Regions from separate parts of the Schumannella sp. GW821-FHT10F01 genome, predicted to be linked through region 1. Evidence: predicted binding sites of a transcription regulator. Region 1 holds the regulator's gene; each other region holds the start of a gene.
What was found. The regulator HrcA, encoded in region 1, represses chaperone genes, less so after heat shock. The targets are predictions, from matches to a motif close to TTNGCACTCGNNNNNNNCGAGTGCNAA.
Positions count from the first base shown of each region.

Region 2: the regulator HrcA is predicted to act here: its motif matches at 1,229-1,255, upstream of groES (co-chaperone GroES).
Region 3: the regulator HrcA is predicted to act here: its motif matches at 1,249-1,275, upstream of groL (chaperonin GroEL).

Region 1 is NZ_JBXASM010000006.1:131,501-134,769, forward strand. It holds gene dnaJ (molecular chaperone DnaJ) at 1-724, opposite strand, end outside; gene hrcA (heat-inducible transcriptional repressor HrcA) at 736-1,761, opposite strand; gene AC1RSJ_RS09010 (DUF4870 domain-containing protein) at 1,971-2,483, shown strand; gene hemW (radical SAM family heme chaperone HemW) at 2,549-3,269, opposite strand, start outside.
Region 2 is NZ_JBXASM010000002.1:53,619-56,887, forward strand. It holds gene AC1RSJ_RS03280 (DUF4190 domain-containing protein) at 1-24, shown strand, start outside; gene AC1RSJ_RS03285 (class I SAM-dependent methyltransferase) at 28-1,203, opposite strand; gene groES (co-chaperone GroES) at 1,332-1,628, shown strand; gene rarD (EamA family transporter RarD) at 1,771-2,688, shown strand; gene AC1RSJ_RS03300 (ABC transporter substrate-binding protein) at 2,838-3,269, shown strand, end outside.
Region 3 is NZ_JBXASM010000002.1:266,910-270,178, reverse strand. It holds gene groL (chaperonin GroEL) at 1-1,203, opposite strand, end outside; gene AC1RSJ_RS04420 (cold-shock protein) at 1,390-1,593, opposite strand; gene AC1RSJ_RS04415 (LytR C-terminal domain-containing protein) at 1,805-2,359, opposite strand; gene AC1RSJ_RS04410 (DUF3263 domain-containing protein) at 2,432-2,755, opposite strand; gene AC1RSJ_RS04405 (DUF2332 family protein) at 2,765-3,269, opposite strand, start outside.

The sequences.
Region 1 (3,269 bases):
CCTCGAGGTAGAGGTCGCCGTTCGCGCCGCCCGCGGGGCCCGCCTCGCCCTCGCCGGGCAGGTGGATGCGCACGCCGGTGTCGACGCCGGCCGGGATGTCGACGCCGATGCGGCGCTTCGAGCGGACTCGGCCCTGGCCCGCGCAGGACGGGCAGGGGTTCGGGATGACCGTGCCGTAGCCGCGGCAGGTGCCGCACGGCGCGGAGGTCATCACGTTGCCGAGCAGCGAGCGCACGGAGCGCTGGATCTGGCCGGTGCCGCGGCACATGTCGCAGGTGACCGCGTGGGTGCCCGGCGCGCAGCAGCTGCCCTGGCAGGCGTCGCAGAGCACGGCGGTGTCGATCTCGAGGTCGCGCGGCGAGCCGAACACGACCTCCTCGAGCTCCACCTCGATGCGCAGCAGCGCATCCTGCCCGCGCTCGGTGCGCGACCGGGGGCCGGCGGTGGTGCGCTGGTTGTTGAAGAAGGTCTCGAAGATGTCGCCGAAGCCGAACGCGCCAGAGCCGAACGACGCGGCGTCGCCGAGGTCGAAGCGCTGGCGCTGCTGCGGGTCGCTCAGCACGTCGTACGCGTGCGTGACCTGCTTGAAGCGCTCGGCCGCGTCCTCGCTCGGGTTGACGTCGGGGTGCAGCTCGCGCGCGAGCCGGCGGTACGCCTTCTTGATGTCGTCGGGCGAGGCGTCACGGGAGACGCCGAGCACCTCGTAATGGTCGACAGTTGCCACGGATGAAGCTCCTAGCTGGTCTCGCCGAGCAGGCGGGACAGGTAGCGGGCGACGGCGCGGACGGCCGCCATGTTGTTCGAGTAGTCCATACGGGTGGGGCCGAGCAGGCCGAGCCGGGCGGTGCTGCCGCCGAGCGCGGAGTAGCTGCCCGCGAGCAGCGCGATCTCCTCGAGGCCGGTGCCGGCGTTCTCGCGGCCGATGCGGGCCGCGACGCCCGCCTCGTCGATGTCCATCTCGCTGAACAGCCGCAGCAGGGTGACCTGGTGCTCGATGGCCTCGAGCACCGGGAAGATGCTGCCGCGGAAGTCGCTCTCGGTGCGCGCGAGGTTCGCGGCGCCGGCGAGCACGAGCCGGTCCTGCCGGGTGTCGGCGACCTGCGCCGAGATCGCGGCGGCCACCGCCTCCACCAGCTCGCGCCGGGCCGGCGGCACGGAGTCCGGCAGCGCGCGGAGCACCGGCGGCACCTCGCCGAGGGTGAGGCCCAGCAGGTCGGTGTTGAGGCGGGCGCGCAGCTCGGCCACGTAGTCCTCGTCGGCGGCCGCGCCGGTCTCGAGCAGGCGCTGGTCGACGCGGCCGGCATCCGTGATGAGCACGGTCATGAGCCGGCCGGGGCCGAGGGAGACGAGCTCGACGTGCCGCACGCGGGCGCTGCCGAACTCGGGGTACTGGGCGATGGCGACCTGGTTCGTCAGCTGCGACAGCAGCCGCACGGTGCGCGAGAGCACGTCGTCGAGGTCGCTCGACTGGTCGAGGAACGCCTCGATCGCGCGGCGCTGCACCGGGCTCAGCGGGCGCAGATCGGCGAGCTGGTCGACGAAGACGCGGTAGCCCTTGTCGGTCGGCACCCGTCCTGAGGAGGTGTGCGGTGCCGCGATGAGCTCCTCCTCCTCGAGCAGCGCCATGTCGTTGCGGATGGTCGCAGCGGACACGCCGAACGCGTGGCGCTCGACGATCGACTTGGAGCCGACCGGCTCGCGGCTGGCGACGTAGTCCTGCACGATCACACGGAGGACCTCGAGACCCCGCTCGGAGACCATGGCGCCCTCCCTCCCGAACCTGGCACTCGACATCGGAGACTGCCAAGTGTAGCGCGAGCCTCCCGCGCGCCGTCGTTGCCAGTCCGCCTGGCGACCCGATAACTTGTGGGCTGATCGGCATGGCGAGGGCACTCCATGCTCGCCCGCCGGCCGATCGGGTGCACCTCCCAGAATCGGGGGCACTCCCTGACGACGAAAGGCCGACCCCCATGACGGACCCCACCGCCCAGCCCGGCCCCGGCGACCAGCCGGCTCCCGGAGCACCGAACCCCGGGTACCAGGGACAGCCCGGGTACCAGGGCCAGCCCGGTCCCGGCTACCAGCAGCAGCCCGGCCAGCCCGGCCCCGGCTACCAGCAGGCCCCCGGCCAGCAGTACGGCGCGCCCGTCGGCGCCCCGCCGCTGAGCCCGGCCGAGGACAAGCAGTACGCCGGCTTCGCGCACCTCGGCGGCATCATCGGCCTCTGGCCGTCGCTCATCATCTACCTGGTCTTCAAGGACCGCGGCCCGTTCGTCACGCAGGAGTCGAAGGAGGCCCTGAACTTCCAGCTGACGCTGCTGATCGGCTGGGCCGCCGGCTTCATCCTGTCGTTCCTGCTCATCGGCCTCATCGTGATCCCGGTCGTGTGGGTGCTCGGCATCGTGTTCTCGATCATCGGCTTCACGAAGGTCAACGCGGGCGAGGCGTACCGCTACCCCTTCAACATCCGCTTCATCAAGTGAGCTGACGGAACGGCCGGGTCCCTCGGGGCCCGGCCGTTCCTGCGTCCGGGCTCGGGTGGCGGAGCTCAGTCGGGCAGCAGGCGGCGCACCACGGCGTCGGCGAGCAGCCGCCCGGCCCGCGTCAGCACGATGCGGCCGCGGAACGCGGGCGCCGGCTCGACCAGCCCGTCCGCGATGAGCCCGGCGACGGCCGTGCGCCCCGCCGGCTCCAGCACCGCGGCGTCGAGCCCGTCGACGATCCGCGTCTCCAGCAGCACGCGCTCGACCCGTCGGGTCTCGGCGTCGAGCGTCTCGCGTGCGTGGGCTGGGCTCACGCCGCGGCCGAGCCGCTCCGCGTACGCGGCCGGGTGCTTCACGTTCCACCAGCGCACGCCGCCGACGTGGGAGTGCGCGCCCGGGCCGATGCCCCACCAGTCCTCGCCCGTCCAGTACGACAGGTTGTGCCGGCTGCGCTGCACCGGGGTGCGCGCCCAGTTGCTCACCTCGTACCAGGAGTAGCCGGCCGCGGCGAGCGCGTCGTCCGCCAGCTCGTAGAGCTCGGCCTGCAGGTCATCGTCGGGCGCCGGCACCTCGCCGCGGGAGATCTGCCGCGCGAGCTTCGTGCCCCGTTCGACGATGAGCGCGTACGCCGAGACGTGGTCGGGCTCCTCGGCGAGCACCGCGTCGAGCGACCGGCGCCAGTCGTCGGCGCTCTCCCCCGGCGTGCCGTAGATGAGGTCGAGGCTGACGTCGAGCCCGGCCTCCCGCGCCCAGCGGACGACGAGCGGCACGCGCGCGGGATCGTGC
Region 2 (3,269 bases), on a different contig from region 1:
GCGGCCGCCGCCGGCTCGAGCTGAGTCCTACGCGCGCTCGGCGAGGATCGCCACCCGGCGTCCGGCGACTCGCGTGAGCACGAGCGTGGCCGACGCGTCGCCGCGCGGGGCGAGTCGCCGGCGCAGCTCGGCCGGGTCGATGTCCACGCCGCGCTTCTTGATCTCCACCGTGCCGATGCCGCGGGACTCGAGCTCGCGCTTCAGCGTCCGCACGTCGAGCGGCAGCTCCGCGATCACCTGGAAGCGCTGCGCGAACGGCGTCCGGATCGCCGCGTCCGAGGTGATCCACGCGATCGTCGGATCGAGCATCCGGCCCGCCAGCCGCCGCGCGAGGTCGCCCACGAGGCGGGCGCGGATGACGGCGCCGTCCGGCTCGTACAGCCAGCCGCCCAGCGGACCGGGCTCCTCGTCCTCGGAGTCCGCCGGGGCGGTGAGCTCGTCCGCCGCGCCCTCGGACAGCACGAGCGCCGAGCGGCCGATGCCCGGGCGGGCGAGCGCGCCCGACCAGATCGCGAGCTCGACCACCTCGCGCCCCTCCGACACCCACTGCGCCTCCATGCCCTCCGGCAGCAGGTCGCGGTCGAGCCCCGGGCCGAGCTTGATGCCGGCCGGCAGTCGGCGGGCGAGGTCGAACGCGAAGTCGAGCGACGGCGACCAGTCGGCCGGGTCCGCGAGCCGGCGCGCGCCGCTGCGGCGTGCCGGGTCGAGCCAGACGGCATCCACGGCGGAGAGGTCCGCGTCCTCCGCGGAGCCCGCCAGCACGCGGGCGGCAGGGAACGGCGCGAGGTTGTAGGTCGCGACCGCGGCCGTCACCTCGTCCCGCTCCACCGCGGTCACGTCGAGGTCGAGCCCCGCGAGCGCGAGCGCGTCCGCCCCGATGCCGCAGCCGAGATCCGCGACGCGGCGCAGGCCGGCCTCGGCGAAGCGTCCCGCGTGCAGGGCCGCCACCCGCAGCCGCGTCGCCTGCTCGAGCCCGTCGGCGGTGAACAGCATCCGCGCGGCGAACGGCCCGAGCTTCGCGGCCGCGCGCTCGCGGAGGCGGGCCTGCGACAGCACCGCGGCGACGAGCTCGGGGGAGTGCCCGGCGGCCCGGAGAGCGGACACGGCGCCCACCACGTCGTGCCGGTCGGCGGACGCGCCCACCTCGTCGAGCAGCCGGAGCCCCTCGGGGGTGAGCAGCTCGCGCAGCGTGCCGGCATCCACGCGGCCACGATACGCGGGAGCGGATCTGGCACTCGCATTGAACGACTGCTAACGACGCGCTAGAGTCGTCCCTGGCACTCTCGCACGGAGAGCGCCAACGGACTTTGAGGAAAGAAGAGGTCTCCGCAGTGTCGGTCTCCATCAAGCCGCTCGAGGATCGCATCGTCATCCGCCAGGTCGACGCCGAGCAGGTCACCGCCTCCGGTCTCGTCATCCCGGACACCGCCAAGGAGAAGCCGCAGGAGGGCGAGGTCGTGGCCGTCGGCCCCGGTCGCGTCGACGACAACGGCAACCGCGTGCCCGTCGACGTCGCCGTGGGCGACATCGTGCTCTACTCCAAGTACGGCGGCACCGAGGTCAAGGTCGGCGGCGAGGACCTCCTCGTGCTGTCGGCCCGCGACGTGCTCGCCGTCGTCGAGCGCTGATCCGCTTCAGCAGCACCGCTCGTCACGAGCTCCGCGCCCCGCGCGCACCGAGAACGGCCCCGCCGGCATCCGCCGGCGGGGCCGTTCCGCGTCCGGGGGCCGCGCGATCCGGGGCCGCTTCCCCCGGCGCTAGCCTGAGCCGGTGAGCGCGCCCCGAACCGACCGCGCCGCACCCGGGGGCCTCGCGCTCGCCGTCGGCTCGTATCTCATCTGGGGCTTCCTCCCCGCCTTCTTCCTGCTCCTCGCGCCCGCGGGCCCGTTCGAGGTCGTCGGCTTCCGCATCCTGTTCGCGCTCGCGTTCTGCGCGCTGCTGCTCACCGTGCTCCGCGGCTGGGGTCCGCTCCTCGCGCTCCGCCGACGCCCGCGGGTGCTGCTGGCGCTCGGCGCGGCCGGCGTGCTCATCTACATCAACTGGACGGTGTTCGTCCTGGCCTCGCTCACCGGCCACGTCGTGGAGGGCTCGCTCGGCTACTTCATCAATCCGCTCGTCACCGTGCTGCTCGGCGTGATCGTGCTGCGGGAGCGCCTGCGGCCGGCCCAGTGGGCGGCGGTCGGCCTCTCCGCCGCGGCGGTGATCGTGATCTCGGTCGGCTACGGCCAGGTGCCGTGGATCTCGTTGGCGCTGGCCGGCTCGTTCGGCCTCTACGGCTTCGTCAAGAAGCAGCTCGGCGGCGGCGTCGACGCGCTGAGCGGCCTCGCCGTGGAGACCGCCTGGCTCACGCCGGTCGCGATCGCCCAGCTCGTCGTCGTGCAGGTGGTCGACGGGCTGACGTTCGGCGCGGACGGCCCGGTGCACGTGCTCCTGCTCGTGCTGGCCGGGCCGGTGACGGCCGTGCCGCTCCTGCTCTTCGCCGGCGCCGCGCGACGCCTCCCGCTCGTGCTCCTCGGGCTCACGCAGTACCTCACGCCGGTGATGCAGCTGCTCTTCGGCGTGCTGATCCTGCACGAGCGGATGACGGCCGAGCGGTGGGTCGGCTTCGCGATGGTGTGGCTCGCGCTCGCGGTGTTCACGTTCGACCAGCTGCGTGCCGCACGGGCCGCTCAGGTCACGGCCCGTTAACGATTGCGCCGCAAGACGGGAACGGACGCGTTTCGAAAAGAATCGGTCACATCCCGGAAACAAGGTCAGGGCTAAGGTGCATGCACGGCCGTCGGCGTGGACACGCCCTCAGCCCCTCCCCTGCATCACCTGCACAGAAAGGGTCCCACGTGACCGAACGAAACTGGCGCGCACGGCTCGTCGCCGGCGCAGCCGGAGCGGCGGCCATCGCCCTCCTCGTCGCTGGCTGTTCGACCGGCTCGGACACCGCCTCCGGCGACAAGTCGGGCGACACCGGGTCGGCGAAGGCGCTGACCGCGGCGAAGGAGTGCGCGTCGTCCGACGACTACTCGACGACGTTCAAGCTCGGCACCTTCCTGCCGCTCACCGGAAGCCTGGCCTACCTCGGCCCCGCGGCGATCTCCGGCAGCGGCGAGGCCCTGAGCGAGATCAACGAGGCCGGCGGCGTCAACGGCGCCCCTGCCTGCGTGATCGCGACGGACTCGAGCGACACCGACAACCCGACCATCGGCGACGCGTCGATCAAGAAGCTGCTCCAGGCGAAGGTCTCCGCCGTCCTGGGCGCCGAGTCCTCCAGCGTC
Region 3 (3,269 bases), on a different contig from region 1:
CGCGTTGCGGACGGCGTCCTCGATGCGGTGCTTGCGCTCCTTGAGCTCCACCTCGGTGGCCGCACCCGCCTTGATGACGGCGACGCCGCCGGCGAGCTTGGCGAGGCGCTCCTGCAGCTTCTCGCGGTCGTAGTCCGAGTCGGTGTTCTCGATCTCGGCGCGGATCTGCTTCACGCGGCCCGCGATGGCGTCGGCCGAGCCGGCGCCCTCGACGATGGTGGTCTCGTCCTTGGTGACGATGACCTTGCGGGCCTGGCCGAGCAGGTCGAGGGTGGCGTTCTCGAGCTTGAGACCGACCTCCTCGCTGATGACCTGGCCGCCGGTGAGGATCGCGATGTCCTGCAGCTGGGCCTTGCGGCGGTCGCCGAAGCCGGGGGCCTTGACGGCGACCGACTTGAAGATGCCGCGGATCTTGTTCACGACGAGCGTGGCCAGGGCCTCGCCGTCGACGTCCTCGGCGATGATCAGCAGCTGCTTGCCCGCCTGGATCACCTTGTCGACGACCGGGAGCAGGTCCTTGATGTTCGAGACCTTGCTGTTGACGATGAGGATGTACGGGTCCTCGAAGACCGCCTCCTGGCGCTCCGGGTCCGTGACGAAGTACTGCGACAGGTAGCCCTTGTCGAAGCGCATGCCCTCGGTGAGCTCGAGCGTCGTGCCGAAGGTGTTCGACTCCTCGACGGTGACGACGCCCTCCTTGCCGACCTTGTCGATGGCCTCGGCGATGAGCGCGCCGATCTCCGGGTCCGCGGCGGAGATGGACGCGGTGGCGGCGATCTCCTCCTTGGTCTCGATCTCCTTGGCGGACGAGACGAGCGCCTCGACGACCGCGGCGCTGGCCTTCTCGATGCCGCGCTTGAGGCTGATCGGGTCGGCACCGGCGGCGACGTTGCGGAGGCCCTCGCGCACGAGCGCCTGGGCGAGCACGACGGAGGTCGTGGTGCCGTCACCGGCGACGTCGTCCGTCTTCTTGGCGACCTCCTTGACCAGCTCGGCGCCGATCTTCTCGTACGGGTCGTCGAGCTCGATCTCCTTGGCGATGGAGACGCCGTCGTTGGTGATCGTGGGGGCGCCCCACTTCTTCTCCAGGACGACGTTGCGACCGCGGGGTCCGAGCGTGACCTTGACGGCGTCGGCCAGGATGTTCAGGCCGCGCTCGAGGCCGCGGCGGGCCTCCTCGTCGAAAGCGATGATCTTTGCCATGAGTTCTTTTCGTCCCTCCCGGACGCTGGTGCTGCGAAGCATGTGTTAGCACTCGATGAGACCGAGTGCCAGGGTTCATTCTGGCACTCGCCTAGGACGAGTGCAAGCCGCGCAGACAGCGCCGGACACGCGACGACGCCGGCCCGCTGCTGCGGACCGGCGTCGTCGATGTCGTCGCGGTGAGGCTCAGGCCAGACGGACGGACTCCGCCTGCGGACCCTTCGATCCGGTACCCACCTCGAAGACGACCTGCTGGCCTTCCTCGAGCACCTTGTAACCCGCCATGTCGATCGCCGAGTAGTGCACGAAGACATCCTGTCCGCCGCCATCGACGGTGATGAATCCGTAGCCCTTCTCGGCGTTGAACCACTTAACGGTTCCGTTGGCCATTCCCTGCTCCTTGCTGTGTTCCGGTGCGAGGCCGGTACCACAGGGGAACGACCACGGCCAGACAGTAACACCTGGCGCCGACGCCGATAAGCCCGGAATCACGGGAAATATGGCGAAATCCGGCGATCGGCACGTGGATTAAACACGGCGGTAACACTGCGGGGCGGAACGGGCCCGGATCGCATCAGGGATAACCCCGAGATGCGCGGTTTCAGCCGGTGTAATCGGCCCCGATGACGATGGTGATCGGGGAGCCGGGATTCGCGTCCGAGAACTGGACGCTGCCGGTGCCGAGCTGCTCGACGAGTCCGCGCGCGACGCCCTCGACGTCGGCGGAGCTGTAGTAGACGACCGTGTCGGCGATGTCGCGGCTCGAGGCGTTCGCCGTGCCCGCGACCGTCCAGCCCTCGGCCTTGAGCTTCGTGCCGACCTGCTCGTCCGCGTCCTCGGTCGTCGTGCCGTTGAGCACGGTGATGGAGGCGTCGACGCCAGCGGGGATCTGAGACGGGTCGGTGATGGCCTTCACCGTGTCCGCGGAGGCGGACGGGCCGGAGGTCGCATCCGCCGTCGAGGCCGGGAAGAGCGGGAGGCTGAAGGAGGGGTCGATGCGCGTCAGCGTGAAGAGGCCGGCGACGACGAGCAGCCCGGTGGCGAGCGCCGCCCAGGCGAAGACGATCCAGCCGCGGCCGGGGCGACGGGGGCCGCGGTGCACCCCGACGACGTGCAGGTCGCGGGGGATGTCATCGAAGCGGTCTCGGTGGCTCATGCGCGGATCGTGGTCCTGGTCTCTCCGGTGCGAGGGGGCCGGTGCACGCCGTGCGGCGGCACCGCACGCGGGTCAGCCGGTGCGGAAGGTCCGCGCGGCGCGTGCCCGGCTCCGCGCCGTCCGAAGCCGCTGGAGGCGGCGGACGAGGAGCGGATCCTCGGCGAGGGCGATCGGGTTGTCGATCACCGCGTGCAGCGTCTGATAGTAGCGGGTGGCCGTGAGGCCCAACTGGGAGCGCACCGCGGCCTCCTTGGCGCCCGCGGTGCCGGTCCAGTCGCGCTCGAACTCGAGCACGCGGCGCTCCAGCTCCGTCGGCTCCTGCACCGGGGCGACCCCGGGCGCGCCGACGTCGCGTCCGGCGCCCGCGGGGCGCGGCGACAGCGACGGCGTGCTCATGGTCGGAGCCTAGGTCGGCGGCGGCCGCTCCCCGAGGAACGACACCCGGTCTCCGTGGGGTGCGCAGGCGGCGATCGGGACGCCGTCCACCGCGAGCAGGAACGGCGACGGATGCGGCGCCGCGAGCCCGGCAGCGGCCGCGGCGACCTCCGGCAGCGCGGAGGCGGACTCGAGCGTCACGGAGCGGACGCCGGCGGCGCGTCCGGCGCCGAGCGCGCGGACCCGGTCGAGCAGCCCCTCCCGATCGGCCGGCGGCAGGTAGACCGCCGTGCCGAGCGAGAGGACGACGAGCACCGCGTCCGCCGGCGCGGTCGCCGCGACGGCGTCGAGCTCGGCGAGCGCGTCGCCGGCGACCACGACGGGCGGGTCGTGCCGGACCGCGTCGAGCGCCGCGCGCAGCCGCGCCCGCCGGTCCGGGCGGTCGGACGGCACCATCGCCTCGAGCCGCCGCCGGTGGTCCGCGCTCCGCGGGTCGAGCGGCGCGAGATCGATGCCCCGCCGCCAGACGATGTCG